2 regions of the Ligilactobacillus sp. UO.C109 genome follow, and region 2 is predicted to be linked to the other one. Evidence: a T-box and tRNA genes for the amino acid it is inferred to sense, from the RefSeq annotation. Region 2 holds a T-box; the other holds one or more tRNA genes.
The links. A T-box is a leader RNA that pairs with one kind of tRNA and senses whether it is charged. The one in region 2 lies ahead of leuS (leucine--tRNA ligase), so its partner is inferred to be a tRNA-Leu.
Positions count from the first base shown of each region.

Region 1: it has a tRNA-Leu gene. The T-box ahead of leuS (leucine--tRNA ligase) is inferred to sense a tRNA for this amino acid. The anticodon was not compared.

Region 1 is NZ_JAPSFH010000027.1:6,788-16,502, reverse strand. It holds gene radA (DNA repair protein RadA) at 1-615, opposite strand, end outside; gene OZJ21_RS04315 (hypothetical protein) at 633-1,169, opposite strand; gene OZJ21_RS04310 (GNAT family N-acetyltransferase) at 1,325-1,603, shown strand; gene OZJ21_RS04305 (aminopeptidase C) at 1,692-3,026, shown strand; partial or broken gene OZJ21_RS04300 (bacteriocin immunity protein) at 3,230-3,588, shown strand; gene OZJ21_RS04295 (2,3-bisphosphoglycerate-dependent phosphoglycerate mutase) at 3,758-4,432, opposite strand; gene OZJ21_RS04290 (AEC family transporter) at 4,454-5,398, opposite strand; gene OZJ21_RS04285 (beta-ketoacyl-ACP synthase III) at 5,457-6,437, opposite strand; tRNA gene OZJ21_RS04280 (tRNA-Leu) at 6,528-6,613, opposite strand; gene OZJ21_RS04275 (SprT family protein) at 6,660-7,097, opposite strand; gene OZJ21_RS04270 (Tex family protein) at 7,090-9,261, opposite strand; gene nadE (ammonia-dependent NAD(+) synthetase) at 9,331-9,715, opposite strand, start outside.
Region 2 is NZ_JAPSFH010000027.1:746,840-756,554, forward strand. It holds gene pepV (dipeptidase PepV) at 1-1,116, opposite strand, end outside; gene OZJ21_RS08095 (NAD(P)H-hydrate dehydratase) at 1,232-2,083, shown strand; gene OZJ21_RS08100 (pseudouridine synthase) at 2,114-2,830, opposite strand; gene OZJ21_RS08105 (putative polysaccharide biosynthesis protein) at 2,841-4,487, opposite strand; gene OZJ21_RS08110 (amino acid permease) at 4,607-5,944, opposite strand; gene leuS (leucine--tRNA ligase) at 6,187-8,604, opposite strand; T-box leader at 8,677-8,884, opposite strand; gene metK (methionine adenosyltransferase) at 8,935-9,715, opposite strand, start outside.

The sequences.
Region 1 (9,715 bases), 740 kb from region 2:
CGCAATTTGCATCAAATCTCCAGTTACTTCCCTAATTTGAGAAACACTTCCAACTGCGGCTGTCATTTCTGGCTCCTGCATTGTCTGCACCGAATCGATTACAACAAAATCAGGCTTTAAAAGTTCAATATTTTTTCTAATACTATCCATATCTGTTTCGGGATATAAATATAGTTCAGTTCCATGAACTCCTAAACGATCCGCACGTAATTTAATTTGAGTTGCACTTTCTTCTCCAGAAACATAAAGAACCTTTTTCCCGAGAGTAGATAATTGCCCAGAAACTTGTAGTAATAATGTAGACTTACCAATACCTGGATCTCCACCAATTAACACTAAAGATCCTGGAACGATTCCGCCACCTAAAACACGATTCAATTCTTCTAAATTAGTTTTAAATCTTGGAGTTTCTACAGTAGAAACATCATCAATTAATTTAGGTTTCACTGTTGTACCAGAGATACTAACTCTAGGCTGTGCTTTAGTTGAACTTTCCCTTTTCTCTATTTCCTCTACCAAGCTATTCCAAGAACCACAATTAGGGCAGCGTCCTAAATAGCGTGGAGAGATATATTCACAATTTTGACAAACATATCTTGTCTTAGTTTTCGCCAATACATTCACCTTCCAAACTATTTTCCAGAAGATCCAAATCCACCAGTTCTAGTTTCCTTTCCACCTTCATCATTGTCAGCTACTAAATATGGTAAGAATATACCTTGACCTATTCGATCACCCTTTTTTATTAATTGATCTTTTAATCCAAAATTAACTAATTGTACAAAAATTTCACCCTCATTATTAGGATTATTATAATAATCAGCATCTATTATTCCCACACCATTAGGTAGAATTAAACTTCTTTTCAATGGACTACTAGAACGATTAGCTAACATTAAGAACTCATCATCTTTCATGTATGCCTTAATTCCAGTAGGAACTAGAAAAGGTTTTAAACATTTTTGTCCTTCTAATAATTCTGTTTCAGTTATATTTTTTTGTTTATGCAATGCATATAAAATTTTTAAAAAATTAAATTTCCAAATACTAGGTAATAAAAAATCTTCTGCAGCAAAAAAATCATATCCTGCAGCATTCTTTGTCATTCTGACTGGAAGTTTTACCCCACGGTCTTTATATTTACTTACTACTTCAAATCCTCTTTTCATTCTTGTTAATCCTCTCTAACTAATATACTTTCTATTTTATCATACCATTAATTATTAAAAATTATCGTATTTAACAATAAATTTCATTTTAATTAATAAATTTATTCCATCTTAAATTTTTTCGTGTGCTATACTTTCATTGGGAGGGGTTTCTTATGAACTATATATGGAATAATGACACTTTATCACTTCATGATGGTGATACTCTAGTCGCAGAAATTGGTTTTTCAACTATTGATGATGGCAACACATACGTTGTTGAACGAACATGGGTTAGCGATGCTTACAGAGGTCAAGGAATTGCAGGTAAAATTACCACTACATTTATTACAAGAGTCCAAGAAGAAGGTAAAAAATTATTACCACTTTGCACATACACTAATAAATTTATGCAAAAGCATCCTGAGTATGCAGATTTATTAGCTAAAAAATAATTTTCTAATTTTTTTCTAACATTATTATTTATCTTTTAGCTAAACTGTCTTACAATTAAATTAACTTATCTTAAGGAGGGTGATCACTGTGTCTGAAGCAATTAGCAGTGAACAATTATCAAAATTTCATCAATTAATTGAAGATGATCCAAAATCCAGAGTTTTAGAACGTGCAGTTTCTAAAAACGGAATTTTAGCTACAAGTGCTGATTTCCACTCTGAAGTTAATATGGATCCTGTCTTTTCAATTGATCTTGATACAGGAGATGTAGCAAACCAAAAACAATCTGGCCGTTGCTGGATGTTTGCTGCTCTTAATACTATGCGCCATGATTTAAAGAATCGTTTTGGTGTAGCTAAGGACTTTGAACTATCTCAAAGTTATACATTTTTCTGGGATAAGCTAGAAAAATCCAATTATTTCTATGAAAATGTTATTAAAACAGCTTCTCTTCCAACTTCTGATCGTAAAGTATCTTGGTTAATGACAACACCTCAACAAGATGGTGGTCAATGGGATATGATTACTGCAATTATCAGAAAATATGGTGTAGTTCCTAAGAGTGTAATGCCTGAAAGTTATAACTCTTCAAAATCAAATGAATTAAATTCTACTCTTAATCTAAAATTACGTAAAGATGCTGTTGATTTACGTGAATTAGTTAATAGTAACGCTAGTTCTGAAGAAGTCGCTTCTTTCAAAGAAAAGAAACTTGCTGAAATTTATCGTATCTTAGTTTATACATTGGGTGAACCACCTGTTAAATTTGACTTTGAATATCGTGATTCTGATAATAACTATCATATCGATCAAGATTTAACTCCTCAAACTTTCTTTGAAAAATACGTAAATTGGAATCTTGACGACTATGTATCAATTATTAACGCACCTACTGATGACAAGCCATATAATCATATGTACACTATCGAAATGCTTGGTAATGTCCTAGGCGAACGTGAAGTAAGACATTTAAACGTTGATATGAACACCTTCCGTCAAGTAGCAATTAAGCAACTTGAATCTGGTGAAAGTGTTTGGTTTGGTTGTGATGTTGGTCAAGAATCTGATCGTAAGAAAGGTATCATGGATACTGAATTGTATCACAAAGATGAACTATTCGATGTTGACTTTTCAATGTCTAAAGCTGAACGCTTAGATTATAGTGAAAGTTTAATGACTCACGCTATGGTATTAACTGGTGTAGATCTAGTTAATGGCACTCCAACTAAATGGAAAGTTGAAAACTCATGGGGAGATAAAGTTGGTACTAAAGGATTCTTCGTTATGAGTAATAACTGGATGGAAGAATATTGTTATCAAGTTGTTGTAAACAAGAAATTCTTACCTGAAGAATTACAAAAAGTTCTTACTGAAGAACCTAAAGTCTTAGCTCCATGGGATCCAATGGGTTCATTAGCTTAGTTTAACTTAAATAGTCATTTAAGAAATTATTTGACAACAACTAAGGTGATTGCTTTTTAATCACCTTATTACATATTTTTAATTCTATCTCTTATCATTAATATAGAGATAAATAAAAGTGATTTAGCAATAATATCACATACAAACATAAAGGCTGTGGATTAACTACAGCAACTGCTATTTCACTGTAAACGAGGTATAGTATGATTATGGAAAGAACAAAACTTATTAATCAAGCACAAACTGATATCAAAGAATTATTAGGGATACTCAATAATTATGAAAAAAACAATCTGAATTGTTAGATATTATTGATGTTTTAGCACAGGTTTATCGTAAATTACCTGAAACTAAAAATCCTGAAGCATTACTTAATCGATTGGTTAATTACATTCGTAGTGTAGCTTTAGCTGGACGAATTCACTTTCCAACTAATGAAGAAAAATTAATTGCTGATATTGGCATCTTGGGACAAAGAGCTGGTTTAAATGGTGTCTATATGGCTGACTACTCTGCTAAATCTCAATTCTATAGCATTTTCGAAGAAATTCCTCGTCATTAATTGAAGAATTTTAATTATCGTTAATACTAGGGCAACTTCATATTCTAATGAAGTTGTCTTTTTGTATTTCTAAGTATAAAAAGCTCTATGAAAACTACTGGTTCCTCATAGAGCTTTTTTCCTAACAACAAAAAATTAGTCAACTATATTCAATATTCACGTTAATTTTTTATTTTAATATTTTCTTTGAGATTACTCGAAGTTTATTATCTAATTCATAAATAATTGGTTCAGCATTAGCAACTTCTACGCCATCAATTCCTTCATCGCTAATATTTTCAATATATTTAATCATTGCTCTTAACGTACTTCCATGAGCAATCACAATTTGATTATTTCCATGTAATAACTCAGGTGCTATCTCATCAACCCAATATGGTAGTATTCGATTGTAAGCATCCTTTAAACTTTCTGCACGTGGAATAATTGTAGAAGGATATTTCTTATATTTAGGTTCTTCTATCCTTTCATCCAACATAGGAGGAACGGTATCAAACGATCGTCTCCATAAAGCAACTTGGTGTTTTCCATATTTACGCTTTGTAAATTCTTTATTTAATCCCCTCAATGCTCCATAATGACGTTCGTTTAATCTCCAAGTCTTTTCAAGTGGTATCCATGACTGATTAATTTCATCTAATACAATCATTCCCGTTTTTATAGCTCTCTCTAACAAAGAAGTATGAGCTTTAGTAAAAGTAATATTTTCTTCTTTTAATTTTTTTCCTGCAACTTTAGCTTGTTCACAACCTTTAATTGTCAATGGAACATCTGACCAACCAGTATAAATATTTGCCTCATTAGCCGTACTTTCCCCATGTCTAAGCAATACAAGCTTAACCAAAATTCATCACTCTCTTATCTATCAGATATTTTGCGTTATTACCATCAATATTGGAACAACAATTAATGATGTTAACGTGGTTTCTGTAACCATTACAGCTGCATATTCCGAATCTGCTCCATATAAGTTAGCTACAACAGGAGCATTCGTCATAACTGGCATCGCTGCTTGTAAAATAAATACTTGCTTCATTAACAAAGGAATATTAGTAGGTGTAACTAGTATGTACATCATTAGAGGAGCTAAAATAAATCTCCCTAATAACAACAAAAGATTATCTTTTCCAATAGAGATTCTATTAAGTCCTGCTTTAGAAATTGAAATACCGATAAAAATCATAGACAATGGTATTGTCAAATTACCTAGATATAATAAATCTGAGTTAACAAATGTCGGTAATTTCACTTTTAACAATACAAAGATAACCCCAACTATAAATCCCAACAATGGAGGTGAAAATATTTTACCTAATGTTCTTTTTAAATTAAAAGCTGTTTTCTTATCACCATCTCTTTGGATTAAGTAAGTACCAATTGTCCAAAAAAATGTTGTATTAGCCATATAATAAATTAATACATAGGGGATACTTTTATTACCAAATAAGGCCATATTAATCGGTAAACCTACAAAAACTGTATTAGAGTTAAAAAACATTGAAGTAAATAAACCCGCATGTTTATCCTGGATTTTAAAAATATGAACAACGGCAAAAGCAATTCCCATCAAAATTAACATCGAAATTACCGGGAATCTCAAATCAGGTATCATTCGTAATAATTCTTTAGCTGAAAATTTACTAACAATTGTCCCCAACATATAACAAGGTAATGATACTTGGGTAACGATTTTAGCAATTAATTTGGTTGATTTATCATCAAACCATCCCTTTTGCTCTAAAAAATATCCCACAGCAATCATTACCAAGATTACTAATACACCGGAGATACTCTGGAAAAATACTGCCATCTAATCACTCTTTCTCTATCCTTAATTAATGAATAGTATAACATACAATTATCATCAATTATTCACCAAATTCTAAAAGAATAGATCCATAAGCTAAACCAGCACCAAAACCTGTTAATAGAACCTTACCTGTTATATTTTCATCCTCAAACTTTCTAGCCAAGGCTAATGGTATTCCAACAGAAGAAGTATTACCACATTCCTTAACATCAGTTGCCACCCTATTTAGAGGAACTTCAATCTCTTTTGATATAATTTCTATCAATCGTAAATTAGCCTGATGAGTTACAACATACGACAAATCTTTGGAGTTTACTTTATTTGTCTCTAAAAATCCCTTAATATGCTTAACTATATCTGTTGTTACAAAATTATAAACTTCTCTCCCATTCTGATAAAAAGCATCCATACTTGGATAATTATCACTAGATATTTCTTTAAGAGGAGCAATTCTACCACTATGAATAACTTCCTCATTTCCTACCGTAACCAATTTCTCAGATAAATAAATGTTTTCTTTTTCATCATCAGTCGCCTCTACAATCATTCCAGCAGCACCATCGCCAAAGAAAACAGCTGATGTCCTATCCTTAAAATCCATCATTTTAGAATTTGTTTCAGCACTAATTACCATTGCTCGACGATATAAACCTGAAACTAAAAATTTATGGGCTGTACTTAAAGCATAGATGAACCCAGCACAAGCTGCAGAAATATCAAAGGCAAAAGCTGACTTTAAATTTAACTTTTTCTCTACAATAGCTGCTGTAGATGGTGTAATTGCATCTGGAGAGATAGTTGATACTATTAATAAATCTATGTCCTCTGACTTAAGATTTGCTCTTTCTAGAAGTTTTTTTCCTACTTCAGTAGCTAAATCTGACGTATTTTCATTAAAAGCATAGTACCTTTGCTTAATACCTGTATGACTTTGAATCCACTCATCAGATGTTTCCATAATTTTGCTCAAGTCATCATTTGTCACAACATTATCAGGTAGGTAACCTGCTATAGATACCATTTTTATTCCCTTATTCATAAAGAACCTCACTTTATTTTTAGTCATCAAAATATATTATAAAATAAAAAAGCATAGTAGCCAATATAGACTCCTATGCTCACCTCTGTATGCGGGTAAATGGATTCGAACCATCACGGGCAATAATGCCCACCAGATCCTTAGTCTGACGCGTCTGCCAATTCCGCCATACCCGCGACAACAGAGATAATTATATCAAGTTTAACCCTATTTAGCAAGTGCTTATTCAATTAATTTTAATTTCCCGTGACAATGAGAACATACATATTTGCTAGTATTTATTTTTCTTTGTCGATAATACTTTTTTCCACAATTTTGGCAAACATAAATATTTTTATAGCTTGCCTTTAAAGTTGGAGCATATCTTAAACCTCCAACTTTTTTCAATAATATTTTAAAATTTTTATCCCTATGCTGATGCCCATAACCATTAATATGGAGATGATAATGGCATAGTTCGTGTTTAATGACACCTATCAAAGTATCCATATCACATTCTGTTAACATCCTAGGATTAATATCTATATTATGATTACTTAAAAAATACCGTCCCCCAGTTGTCCTCAACCTACTATTAAACTTTATTTCGTGCTTAAATTCTCTATTAAAATAAGAATTAGAAATTTTTCGAGTTAGTTCTAATAGTTCTCTATTATTCATTTGGATTTACCATTGTTAATTGAATTCTCTTTCTGTTTAAATCAACATCTTCAACCCAAACAGTAACTATCTGTCCTACCGCAACTATATCTCGTGGATTAGAAACATATTTCTTACTTAATTTTGATAAATGCACTAGTCCATCTTGTTTTACACCAATATCAACGAATGCCCCAAAGTCAACAACATTTCTTACCGTACCCTCTAGTTGCATTCCTGCTTTTAAATCTTCTATTTTTAAAATATCTGATTTCAATAAAGGCATTGGCATACTTTCTCGACCATCGCGCCCTGGTTTCATCAAACTTTTTACAATATCTTTAACAGTTATTACTTCTAATTCATTATCTATTGCATATCTTTCAACATTAAATTTCGCTAACTTATCGTTTATAGTGTTAGTACCCATATCTTCTTTAGTAATACCTAGATCCTTTATCAATTTTTCTGCTAGCGTGTAACTTTCTGGATGTATATCTGTATTATCTAGAGACTCATTCCCATCAATAATCCTTAAAAAGCCTGCCGCCTGCTCATAAGCTTTAGGACCTAATCTAGGAACCTTTTTTAACTCTTTTCGATTTTGAAATTTTCCATTTTCTTCACGATAAAGAATAATATTTTGAGCTGTTGTTTTATTCAATCCAGAAATATAGGTTAGTAATTGGATACTAGCTGTATTCAAATTCACACCAACTTTATTAACTGCAGTTTCAACAGTCGCTTCAACTTCGCTATCTAGTTGCTTTTGTGGTAAATCATGCTGGTATTGTCCCACACCAATTGATTCAGGATTAATCTTTATTAATTCTGCTAAAGGATCTTGCAATCTTCGAGCTATACTTACAGCCGAACGTTCTTCTACGTTAAAATTCGGGAATTCATCTCTTGCTATTTCACTTGCTGAATATACAGAAGCTCCTGATTCATTTACAATTACGTAATATACTTCTTTATCTATCTTCTTTAAAACTTCTGCTACAAATTTTTCTGATTCTCGACTTGCTGTACCATTCCCAATTGCTATCATGTCAACATTATATCTATTTATCAATGTCTCTAATTTTTCAGCAGCTTCTTTTCTTAATTCAGGATTTGGTTTCTCGCCTTTATGCTTTTCATGTGGATAAATCACATCTTTAACTAAAAATTTCCCAGTCTCATCAATAATCGCTAATTTACAACCAGTTCTAAATGCTGGATCCATTCCTAAAATAATTTTATTTTTCAAAGGAGCTTGCATTAATAAATTGTACAAATTCTCACCAAAAACTTTAATAGCCTCATTTTCAGCTTTTTCAGTTAAAGTTGCTCGAAGCTCTCTTTCAATGGCAGGTTTGATAAATTTTTTATACGCTTCAGTATATGCCATTTCTACATAGTCATTACTTGTACTTTTCTTACTACCAATTATTCTAGAATGTAAATATCTTAGCGCATAATCGTCATCTGTACTTATTTTTACTCGTAAAATTCCTTCTTTTTCACCGCGGTTAATTGCTAGAATTCGATATGATGTTAATTTAGACACTACTTGTTCGAAATCATAGTAATCTTCATAGGTACCATTTTCATCTTTCTTACTATCTTTTTCCTTAGCAATTAATACTCCTTTTCTAGACATTTGCTTTCGCATCCAATCTCTTAATTGTGCTTCTTCACCAAATGCTTCTGCTAAAATATCAACAGCACCATTTAAGGCAACTTCTTCATCAGGTACTTCTTTATTAAGATACTTCTTAGCTTCTACCATTGGAGCATCGCTATTTACTCTCAATAACCACTTAGCTAATGGTTCTAATCCATTTGCAACTGCCTTTTGTGCTTTAGTTTTTCTTTTCTTCTTATAAGGTAAATAAATATCTTCGACCTCTTGAAGAGTACTTGCATTATTTATTTTATTTCTTATATCTTCTGTAAGTTTATTCTGTTCTGAAATTTTCTTAAGAACTTCACTCTTACGTGTTTCTATCTTTTCATTTCTTTGATAAGTTACTTGGATTTCTCTTAATTGGACTTCATCTAAACTTCCAGTTAGTTCTTTTCTATATCTAGCTATAAAAGGAATAGTATTTCCTTCTTCTAGCAATTCAATTACTTTTTCTATTTTTTTAGGATTATACTTTAATTCAGCATTAGTTAATTTTAAAACTTTTTTATCCATCGATACTTTCCTTTCTCATAATAAAAAAGTTAGGCTTGTCTTAGAACTTACCTAACTTTTAAAAAACATCTATTTCCAAAATGTATCGTATACATTAATTGGCATATGACGTTTATGTTCTGTTTTTAAGAACCAATTTTCAATTTTTTCTGCTACATTATCAGCTACTTCTTTACCCTCTAGATAATCATCAATATCGTTATAAGTAACACCTAAGGCAACTTCATCAGGTAAGGCTGGTCTATCTTCTTCCAAATCAGCAGTTGGAACTTTCTTGTATAAATGTTCAGGTGCATTCAATAATTCTAACATCGCTCTTCCTTGACGTTTATCTAAACGCCAAAGTGGAGTAATATCTGCACCACCATCACCATACTTAGTATAGAAACCTGTAATTGCTTCAGCTGCATGATCTGTACCTACCACTGCTCCTGAAACAGCACCAGCAATTCCA
Region 2 (9,715 bases):
AGCTTCTAATTTAGTTGCAGCTTTCTTAACAGCATTGAATACATATTCATCATCAATACCTCTAGGATATCTGAAATTCAAAGTAATTTCTCCACCTTTGCCAGCTTCAAATGTAAAGATACCAGCATTCATAGTTAAATCGCCCATTACTTCATCAGTATAGCTAATTCCAAAATTATCCATACGTGAATCTTGATGTAAGTATTCAGCAGCAAAGGCTAAGTATCCCTTGGCATCCTTAGCAAAATTGTACTTATTCAAGAATACAGCTAAGTAAGTTCCTGCATTTTCGCCATTACGTGGTTCTTGTGCATGAGCAGCCTTACCAATTAAGGATAATTCTAATTTTCCATCTTTAATTTCTGCATCGCCACTTAAAACACTATTTTCAGCAACATATTGCTTGAAATCAGCAGCCATACTTTCAAGATCATTACCTTCAACAACGGCTACTGCATCGCGTGGAACCATGTTGTCACGTAAACCAGAATCAAAGGATAATAATTTTAATTCATCACCATTTTTACCATCGAATTTTACAAGCATACTGAAATTACCTTTTTCACCATTGATGATTGGGAAAAATGCATCTGGTGAAAAACCAATTGTTGGCTTAGGCATCTTTTCAAAGTAGTGAGTCATTCCTCTCCAACTACTTTCTTCATCAGTACCTAAAATAAAACGTACACTCTTTTTAACTGGTAATCCTAATTCTTTAACAATCTTTAATCCATAATATGCTGCCATACTTGGTCCTTTATCATCAGAGGCACCACGAGCATATAATTTTCCATCTTTAATAACTGGATCAAATGGATCTGTATCCCAACCTTTACCAGCTGGCATTACGTCAACGTGTGCTAGAATACCTAAATCTTCTTTACCATCTCCAAATTTAATGTGTCCAGCCATACCATCGAATTCTTCAACTTCAAATCCATCACGTTTACCAATATTCAAAAAAGCATCTAGAGCTTCTTTGGGGCCTGGTCCTAAAGGTGCATCAGCTGTTGCTATGCTCTCATCTCGTACACTTTCAATTCGAAGCATTGTTTTTAAATCTTCGAGAATATCGTCTCGTCTTTTTTCAACTTCTGCTTTCCAATCTATTGCCATTCTATAATTCATCTCCTAAAAAATGTTTACTATTTAATAATAGCATAATTTTTTCAAAATAAACGAATTTTGAATTATAATAATTATATCTTAAAAAAAGGCTGGTGTACTATTTATGGAGATTACACTTGATATTTTACAAAAGGTTATTAAAAAACGTGAGCCTAACAGTCATAAAGGTAATTTTGGTAGAGTATTGCTCATTGGCGGAAATATTAACTATGGTGGAGCTATAATTATGGCTGCTTCTGCTGCTGTCCACGCTGGCGCTGGGCTAGTTACTGTTGCAACTAATAAAGAAAATCTATCTTCATTACATTCCGTCGTACCAGAAGCAATGTTTATTAATTTTTTTGATAAGGTATCTCTTACAACTGCTATTTCAACGGCTGATGCAGTAGTTGTAGGCCCTGGATTAGGTACTGATAATAGAGCTAAAGAAGTTCTTGAAGTTACATTAAGTAATATCTCTGATAATCAACTTTGCATAATTGACGGTTCAGCAATCACTCTCATATCTGAAAATGACTCCTTAAAAGAATTGATTGCTAACAATAAAAAAATTATTTTTACTCCTCACCAGATGGAATGGCAAAGACTATCTGGTATTCCTATAGATAAACAAATTGATGACATCAACTTACAAAAACAAACATTGCTAAATGCTACTGTTATTTTAAAAAAACACCATACTACTATTTATCATCAATCAGGAACTATTGATAATTTAACAATTGGTGGTCCTTTTATGGCAACTGGTGGTATGGGGGATATCTTAACCGGTATCCTAGCTGCATTTATCACACAGTTTAAGGAAAGTTCACTAGATGAAAGAATTAACGCAGCTGTTTATTTACACAGCTATATAGCTGAAAACTTATCTCATAAATACTATGTAACATTACCAACAGATATTATTAAAAAGATTCAAAAAACGATGTTAAAAGTTATTTCTAAACAAAAATAAGGAGAAGGGACAAATTTAGTCCTCTTCTCCTTATTTTATTAAATTTAATTCTTTTTCTGTTAACTCCCTATATTCTCCTCTTTCCAAAGTATCATCCAATTCAAGCAGTCCTATCTTTACTCTATCTAGTTCTAACACTCTTTGAGACACTGCTCCAAACATTCGTCTAATCTGGTGATATTTCCCTTCATGAATAATAACTCTAACTTTGCTAGTATCATCCTTCTCAGAATAAGATATTATATCAAGTTGTGCAGGCTGTAATTTATCCCCATTGGCTAATTCCATACCTTGAGAAAATATTTTAACCTCTTTTTCTGATATTTTTCCAGTAACTACTGCTTCATATGTTTTAGATACATGTTTTTTAGGAGAAATAATGTCATGAGCAAATTTTCCATCATTTGTGATAATTAATAATCCTGTTGTTTCCTTATCTAGTCTACCTACAGGAAATAGATCTTCTTTTCTTCCAGGAAAATTTATTAAATCAATTACCGTCTTATCTTTATCATCCCTAGTAGCTGACACAACTCCTGCAGGTTTATTTAACATATAATATACTTCTTTGTTATTCAAAGCTAAAAGTTCCCCATCTAAAAAAATTTTATCTGAGTCTTCATTTATTTTTATCTTTCCGTCTTTGACAACTTCACCATTTAACCTTACTCTTTTAGCCTTTATAACCTTTTTTGCTTCCGCTCTTGTAAACTTTCCTGTTTGACTTAAAAACTTATCTAATCTCATATACATCACGCTATTTAATTCTTAATATTCTTCTTAAAAAGTTAGCTCTAGCACCTAAAATATCATCAGCTAGTCTTGCCTTCAAACTTAAGAAAGCATAAATATATCCTCCAATTCCGGCTCCAATTATTAACACAATGGTGGATTGGAATTTGCTATATGTATTTGTTACTTTCCCTAAAGCAAAAGATATAACGAGTACTACAATAAACATAAATAGGCTGAATAACATCATCATATTAGTATTTTTCTGTAATTTATTAATATTTAAATTATATTTGAAATACAAGTATCTAAAAATTAATACATTACTTACGGTCATTCCTATACCTGTAGCTGCTAAAGGACCATATACATGTAAAAATGCTGTTAATGGGAATTGTATTATAACTTTGACAATCATTCCAATTACCGCAAATTTAATTGCTATTGTATTTTCATATATTCCTTGAAGTAATGCTGCTAAAACCATAAATAAGCCTAATGCTAAAGCTATATATGATGAAAAGGCTAATACAAAGATACCTGTATAATCATATGGATAGAATAAAACATATAGTGGTCTGGAAACTGCAGCCATTCCAAAAGAACAAGGTAACATTACAAAAAAGAATAATTCTATCGAATCTAATAAAGCAGCTGAAACTTCTTCATTATCATTTTTTGTAACAGCTTGAGCCAATAATGGAATTGCAGTGTCAGCCATCGCAGCAGCAACTGAAATAGTAATCATTATCAATTTATTGGCATTTCCCGCAAATAAAGCATATAATGCATTAATTTCTTTAGTACTATAATCAGTAACAAAACTCATAATTGTTGGAAAACTAAATTGATCAAATAAATTATACAAAGTTGTAGTTGATCCAATAATGATGAAAGGTATCGATTGATACAATATTTCCTTTATTAATCTCTTATCAGAAACTTCTAGTTTATTATTACTGTGAGCTAAAAGATAATTCATAGTTGGTCGTTTTCGCCAATAATGCCATAATAAAACTAATAAGCCACAAACAGCTCCTATAAATGCTGCAAAAGTTGATTGAACTACTGCGCTCTGGTAACTTCCATGTAACACCTGAGTAATTAGATATGTTGCTGCTAACATATAAACAATTCTAGCAACTTGTTCTACTAATTGTGATATAGCGAACGGAGCCATATCAAAATATCCTTGGAAAAAGCCTCTAGTTAAACTCATTACCGGAATCAAAAGCAATGTAACTGCTAAAGAACGATATACAGGAATAACTGCTGCATCCCCTTGAGAAATTAATGGTGCAATAAACCACAAAATCATTGCACTGATAATTCCTAAAAACATCATTACACCTAAACTTCGCTTAAATAATCGCCTACCGATTCCATATTCATTAAGAGAATTATAATGTGCAACTTGTTTACCCACTGCAGATGGAATTCCAGCAGTAGACAGCATCAAAAATAATGCATAAACAGTATATCCCTTAGTAAATAAGGCATTTGCTTGTAAATAATTAACTCCAAACCAAGTTGCCCATGGAATAATATAAATTGCTCCCAGAATTCTAGAAAAAATACTCCCAGCTGTCATCCAAGCTGAGCCCTTCAACATTTTTTCTTTAGAAGAAGTTTCTTCTAAATCTTTTTTTATTTGTTCATTATTATCATTCATTTTTATGTAATTCCTACTTCCAAAAAATACTTAGCCCATTAATTTTAAATCATTTTACTAATGACTGCAAATAAGCATTTAAAAAAGCCAGTTAGGATAATTCTAACCAGCTTTATAAACTACTTTCTAGCTTTAAAGAAATATATTGCTCCCAAAATTCCAAACCAAACTATTGAAAAGATAAGTGACATTAATGTATTAGTATTAAAAGTTAATAAAACTAATACTAAAACAAAAAAGATCATTGTTATAACATTACTTACCGGATACAATGGCATTGGAAAAATTTTTTCATTATTATTTGGGCTATTTTTTCGATATTGATAGTGACACCAAACTAATGCAATCCATACAAAAACAAAGCTAACCGTTGCTACACCAGAAATAATATCAAAAATACTCTTAGGTAGTACATAATTCAATATAACTATTAAAAATAATGAACTTGAAGAGAATAACAATGATTTAACTGGGATACTCCGATTATTAGTTTGACCAAAAGATTTAGGTGCATGACCACTATGTGACAAAACAAATAAAGTTCTACTTGTGCTAAAAATCGCACTATTACATGCTGATAATGCAGCTGTTAATACTACAAAATTGATAATTCCAGCAGCAAATTTGATACCAATTCCATTAAATACTTGCACAAATGGACTAGAAGTTGTAACAATTTCATTCCAAGGATAAATACACATCAATACGAACATCGAACCTATATAGAACAATCCTATTCTAAAAGGCAATGTATTGATTGCTTGTGGAATATCTTTTTCTGGATTAGCAGTTTCTCCAGAAGCTAGACCGACCATTTCAATACCAGTAAAAGCAAATATAACCATTGGAAAAGCTGCCATAAATCCTATTGCCCCTTTAGGAAAGAAGCCACCATGATTAAATAAATTCATGATACTAACTTCATTTCCGCCTACATTTGCCTGGGTGAGCAATAAAATAATACCTGTGCCTATTAATGCTAAAATCGCTAAAACTTTAATACTAGAAAACCACGATTCTAATTCACCAAATAATCCTACACTGAGTAAGTTGAAAATTAATAGAACAAGAATGATTATCAATGCTGTCAACCATTGAGGAAGATTCGGAAACCAATATCTTAAATAAATACCACTAGCAGTTAAGTCAGCCATTGCCAAACTTGCCCAACATAACCAATAAGTCCATCCTATAATGAACTCCCATCCTCTTCCCATGTATACCTTAACAAATTCAATAAATGAATTTTTACTTTTATCAGATAAAATTAATTCACCAATTGCACGCATCATAAAAAAACAAAAAATACCCGCAATTAAGTAGGCTAATATCAGAGCTGGTCCTGCCTTTTGAATTGCTGAACCTGATCCCAAGAACAACCCTGTACCTATCGCGCCACCAATTGCTATCATCTGAACATGTCGATGAGTTAAAGCTCGAGATAATTCATTTTTCATGTAAAATCTCCTTTATAATTTAGGATTTTCAGAAAATTTTTATATTGTAATTACCATTTTATAAAAAATTCCTTTAAGTAGCAAGTATACTTCCGAATAAATATTTTTTTCTCTCCATTAATATTCACCTTTTTGTGTTTCATAAATTTTTAGTATTACATATTAGAGAGATTAACTATAATAAAAAAGATCCGTACTTCATGAGATACGAATCTTTTAACTTAATTACTAATATTAAAATTTTATTTTGCTACTACAATTGACACTAATTTACCAGGAACTGCAATAACCTTCTTAATTTCTTTATCAGCAAGTTCTTGTTTTATTCTTTCGTCGTTCAAAGCTAGGTCTTGTAATTCTTCACGACTAGCATCTTTAGACACTTGTAAATGTTGTCTTACTTTACCGTTAATTTGAATAACAATTTCTACAACATCTTCAACTAACTTGCTTTCATCATAGGTTGGCCACTTAGCATATGCTATGCTACCTACATGACCTAACTTAGACCATAATTCTTCTGTAATATGAGGAACAACTGGTGATAACAATTTTACTAAGCCTTCCACATATTCCAATGGTAATGAATCTGCTTTATAAGCATTATTAACAAAAACCATTAATTGGGAAATTGCAGTATTAAAGTGCATAGCCTCATAGTCTTCTGTAACTTTCTTAACAGTTTCATTATATATCTTATCTAAATCATGATTGTTAATTGTAGTTACTCTGTCACGCAAATTATCATTTTCATCAATCAATAAATTCCAAACACGGTTGATGAACTTATGTGCACCACCAAGTCCTTCTTCACTCCAAGGGATAGATGCATCTAAAGGTCCCATAAACATTTCGTATAAGCGTAATGTATCTGCTCCATATTGTTCGACAATATCATCTGGATTAACAACATTTCCTTTAGACTTAGACATCTTTTCATGGTTAGAACCTAAAATCATTCCTTGGTTTACCAATTTTTGGAATGGTTCTTTAGTTGGAACTACACCTAAATCATATAAGAATTTATGCCAGAAACGAGCATACAATAAATGTAATACAGCGTGTTCAGCACCACCAACATACAAGTTTACAGGTAACCATTCTTTTAATTTTTCATAATCTGCTACTTCATGGTTGTTATGTGGATCTATATAACGTAGGAAGTACCAGGAACTACCAGCCCATTGTGGCATAGTATTAGTTTCACGACGTCCTTTTCTACCATTTTCATCAACAACATTTACCCAATCATCTAAGTTAGCTAATGGACTTTCACCAGTTCCTGATGGCTTAATATCTGTTGCTTTAGGTAAATATAAAGGTAATTCATCTTCTGGAACTAAAGTTGTTTCACCATCTTCCCAATGAATTACAGGAATAGGCTCACCCCAGTAACGTTGTCTAGAGAATAACCAATCTCTTAAACGATAGTTAACTTTCTTTTCCCCTACTCCATTTTCTTCTAGCCAGTTATTTATAGCATCAATGGCTTCGTCTTTATCCATACCATTTAGGAAATCAGAATTGATATGAACTCCATCACCAGTATATGCTTCTTTTTGAACATCTCCACCTTCGATAACTTGTACGATAGGCAAATCAAACTTTTGAGCAAATTCATGATCTCGTTCATCATGTGCAGGAACAACCATTACCGCACCTGTTCCATATGAATTTAAAACATAGTCAGCAATCCAAATAGGTAATTTTTCTCCACTTACAGGATTTACAACATAACTACCTGTAAATACACCTGTTTTATCTTTAGCTAAATCTGTTCTTTCTAAATCTGATTTATGAGATATTTTTTCTATGTATGCTTCTACCTCATTTTCATGTTCAGGAGTTGTTAATTGCTTAACCAATTCATGTTCAGGTGCCAATACTAAAGCTGCAACACCAAATATTGTATCTGGACGAGTAGAAAATACCTCAATCTTTGTATTTTCATCTCCTGAAACAGGAAAGTTTATTGCTGCACCAACTGAACGACCAATCCAATTACGTTGTTGTTCTTTAATTGCTTCTGGCCAATCTAAATCATCTAAATCATCTATTAAGCGATCAGCATAAGCTGTGATTTTTAATACCCATTGACGCATTGGCTTTCTAATAACAGGAAAACCACCACGTTCAGTTTTACCATCAATAACTTCTTCGTTAGCTACAACGGTTCCTAAATCTGGACTCCAGTTAACTGGAACTTCAGCTTCATAAGCTAACCCTTTTTTATATAATTGTTCAAAAATCCATTGAGTCCATTTATAATATGCAGGATCTGTCGTGTTAACTTCTCGATCCCAATCATATGATAAACCTAAAGATTTAATTTGACGTCTAAAATTATTAACATTTTTTTTAGTAAATTCACGTGGTGAGTTTCCTGTATTCAACGCATATTGTTCAGCAGGTAAACCGAATGCATCCCATCCCATTGGGTGTAAAACATTATATCCTTGCATTCTCTTCATACGAGCCATTATATCTGTAGCTGTATACCCTTCAGGATGACCTACATGAAGTCCTTGCCCAGATGGATATGGAAACATATCTAAGGCATAATAATTCTTTTTATCATCATCTTCAGTTGTTTTGAATGTTTTGTGTTCTTCCCAATATCTTTGCCACTTTTTTTCTATTTCAATATGCTTATATGACATCTATTTCCATCCTTTCAAAAAAATAATAAACTTCTGTAGATAAAAAAAGCCTATACGAAATAAAACTATTCCGTATAGGACGAAAAACTCGCGGTACCACCTATATTCCAATCAAATGATTAGCTCTCTTCTTTTCTAACGGAAAGTACCGTCTTCACCTACTAATTTCAATGAAGAAACATCTAAGGCGAGTTCAAATCTCTATTTAGTACATTCACACCAACCATGCACTCTCTTAAATTAAAATACAGACTCTACTATTCCTTATCTACGTTCATATTATAATTTACAATGATAATACCAAAATAGTATATCTATTTCAAGAGAAATTTAGAAATCTAACTCTTTCTTCAATTCATTTATCTTATCAGTTTTTTCCCATGGTAAATCAATATCTGTTCTACCAAAATGTCCATATGCTGCAGTTTTCTTATAGATAGGTCTACGTAAATCTAACATTTTTATGATTCCAGCAGGTCTTAAATCAAAAACTTTTCTAATTGCATCAACTAACTTTTGATTTGAAACTTTTCCACTACCAAATGTATTAACGGAAACTGAAACTGGTTGAGCTACTCCTATTGCATAAGATATTTGAACCTCAACTTGAGATGCTAATCCTGCAGCTACGATATTTTTAGCAATATATCTTGCAGCATAGCTTGCTGATCTATCTACCTTTGTAGCATCTTTACCAGAGAACGCCCCACCACCATGATGAGCATATCCACCATAAGTATCAACAATGATTTTTCTACCAGTTAAACCAGCATCACCTTGTGGTCCACCTATTACAAAACGACCAGTTGGATTAATAAAATACTTTGTATTTGAATCTAAATATTTATCAGGTATTACTTTAGTGATAACTTGATCCATTACATCTTTTCTAATTTGATCTAGTGAAATATTTTCATCGTGTTGTGTAGATAAAACAACTGTATCTATTCTTAACGGTTGATTATCGTCATCATATTCAACTGTCACTTGTGCCTTAGCATCAGGTCCTAAATAGGCTAAAGTTCCATTTTTTCTAACTTCAGCTACTTTTTTCATTAAATGATGACTAAGTGAGATTGGCAATGGCATCAATTCTGGTGTTTCATTTATA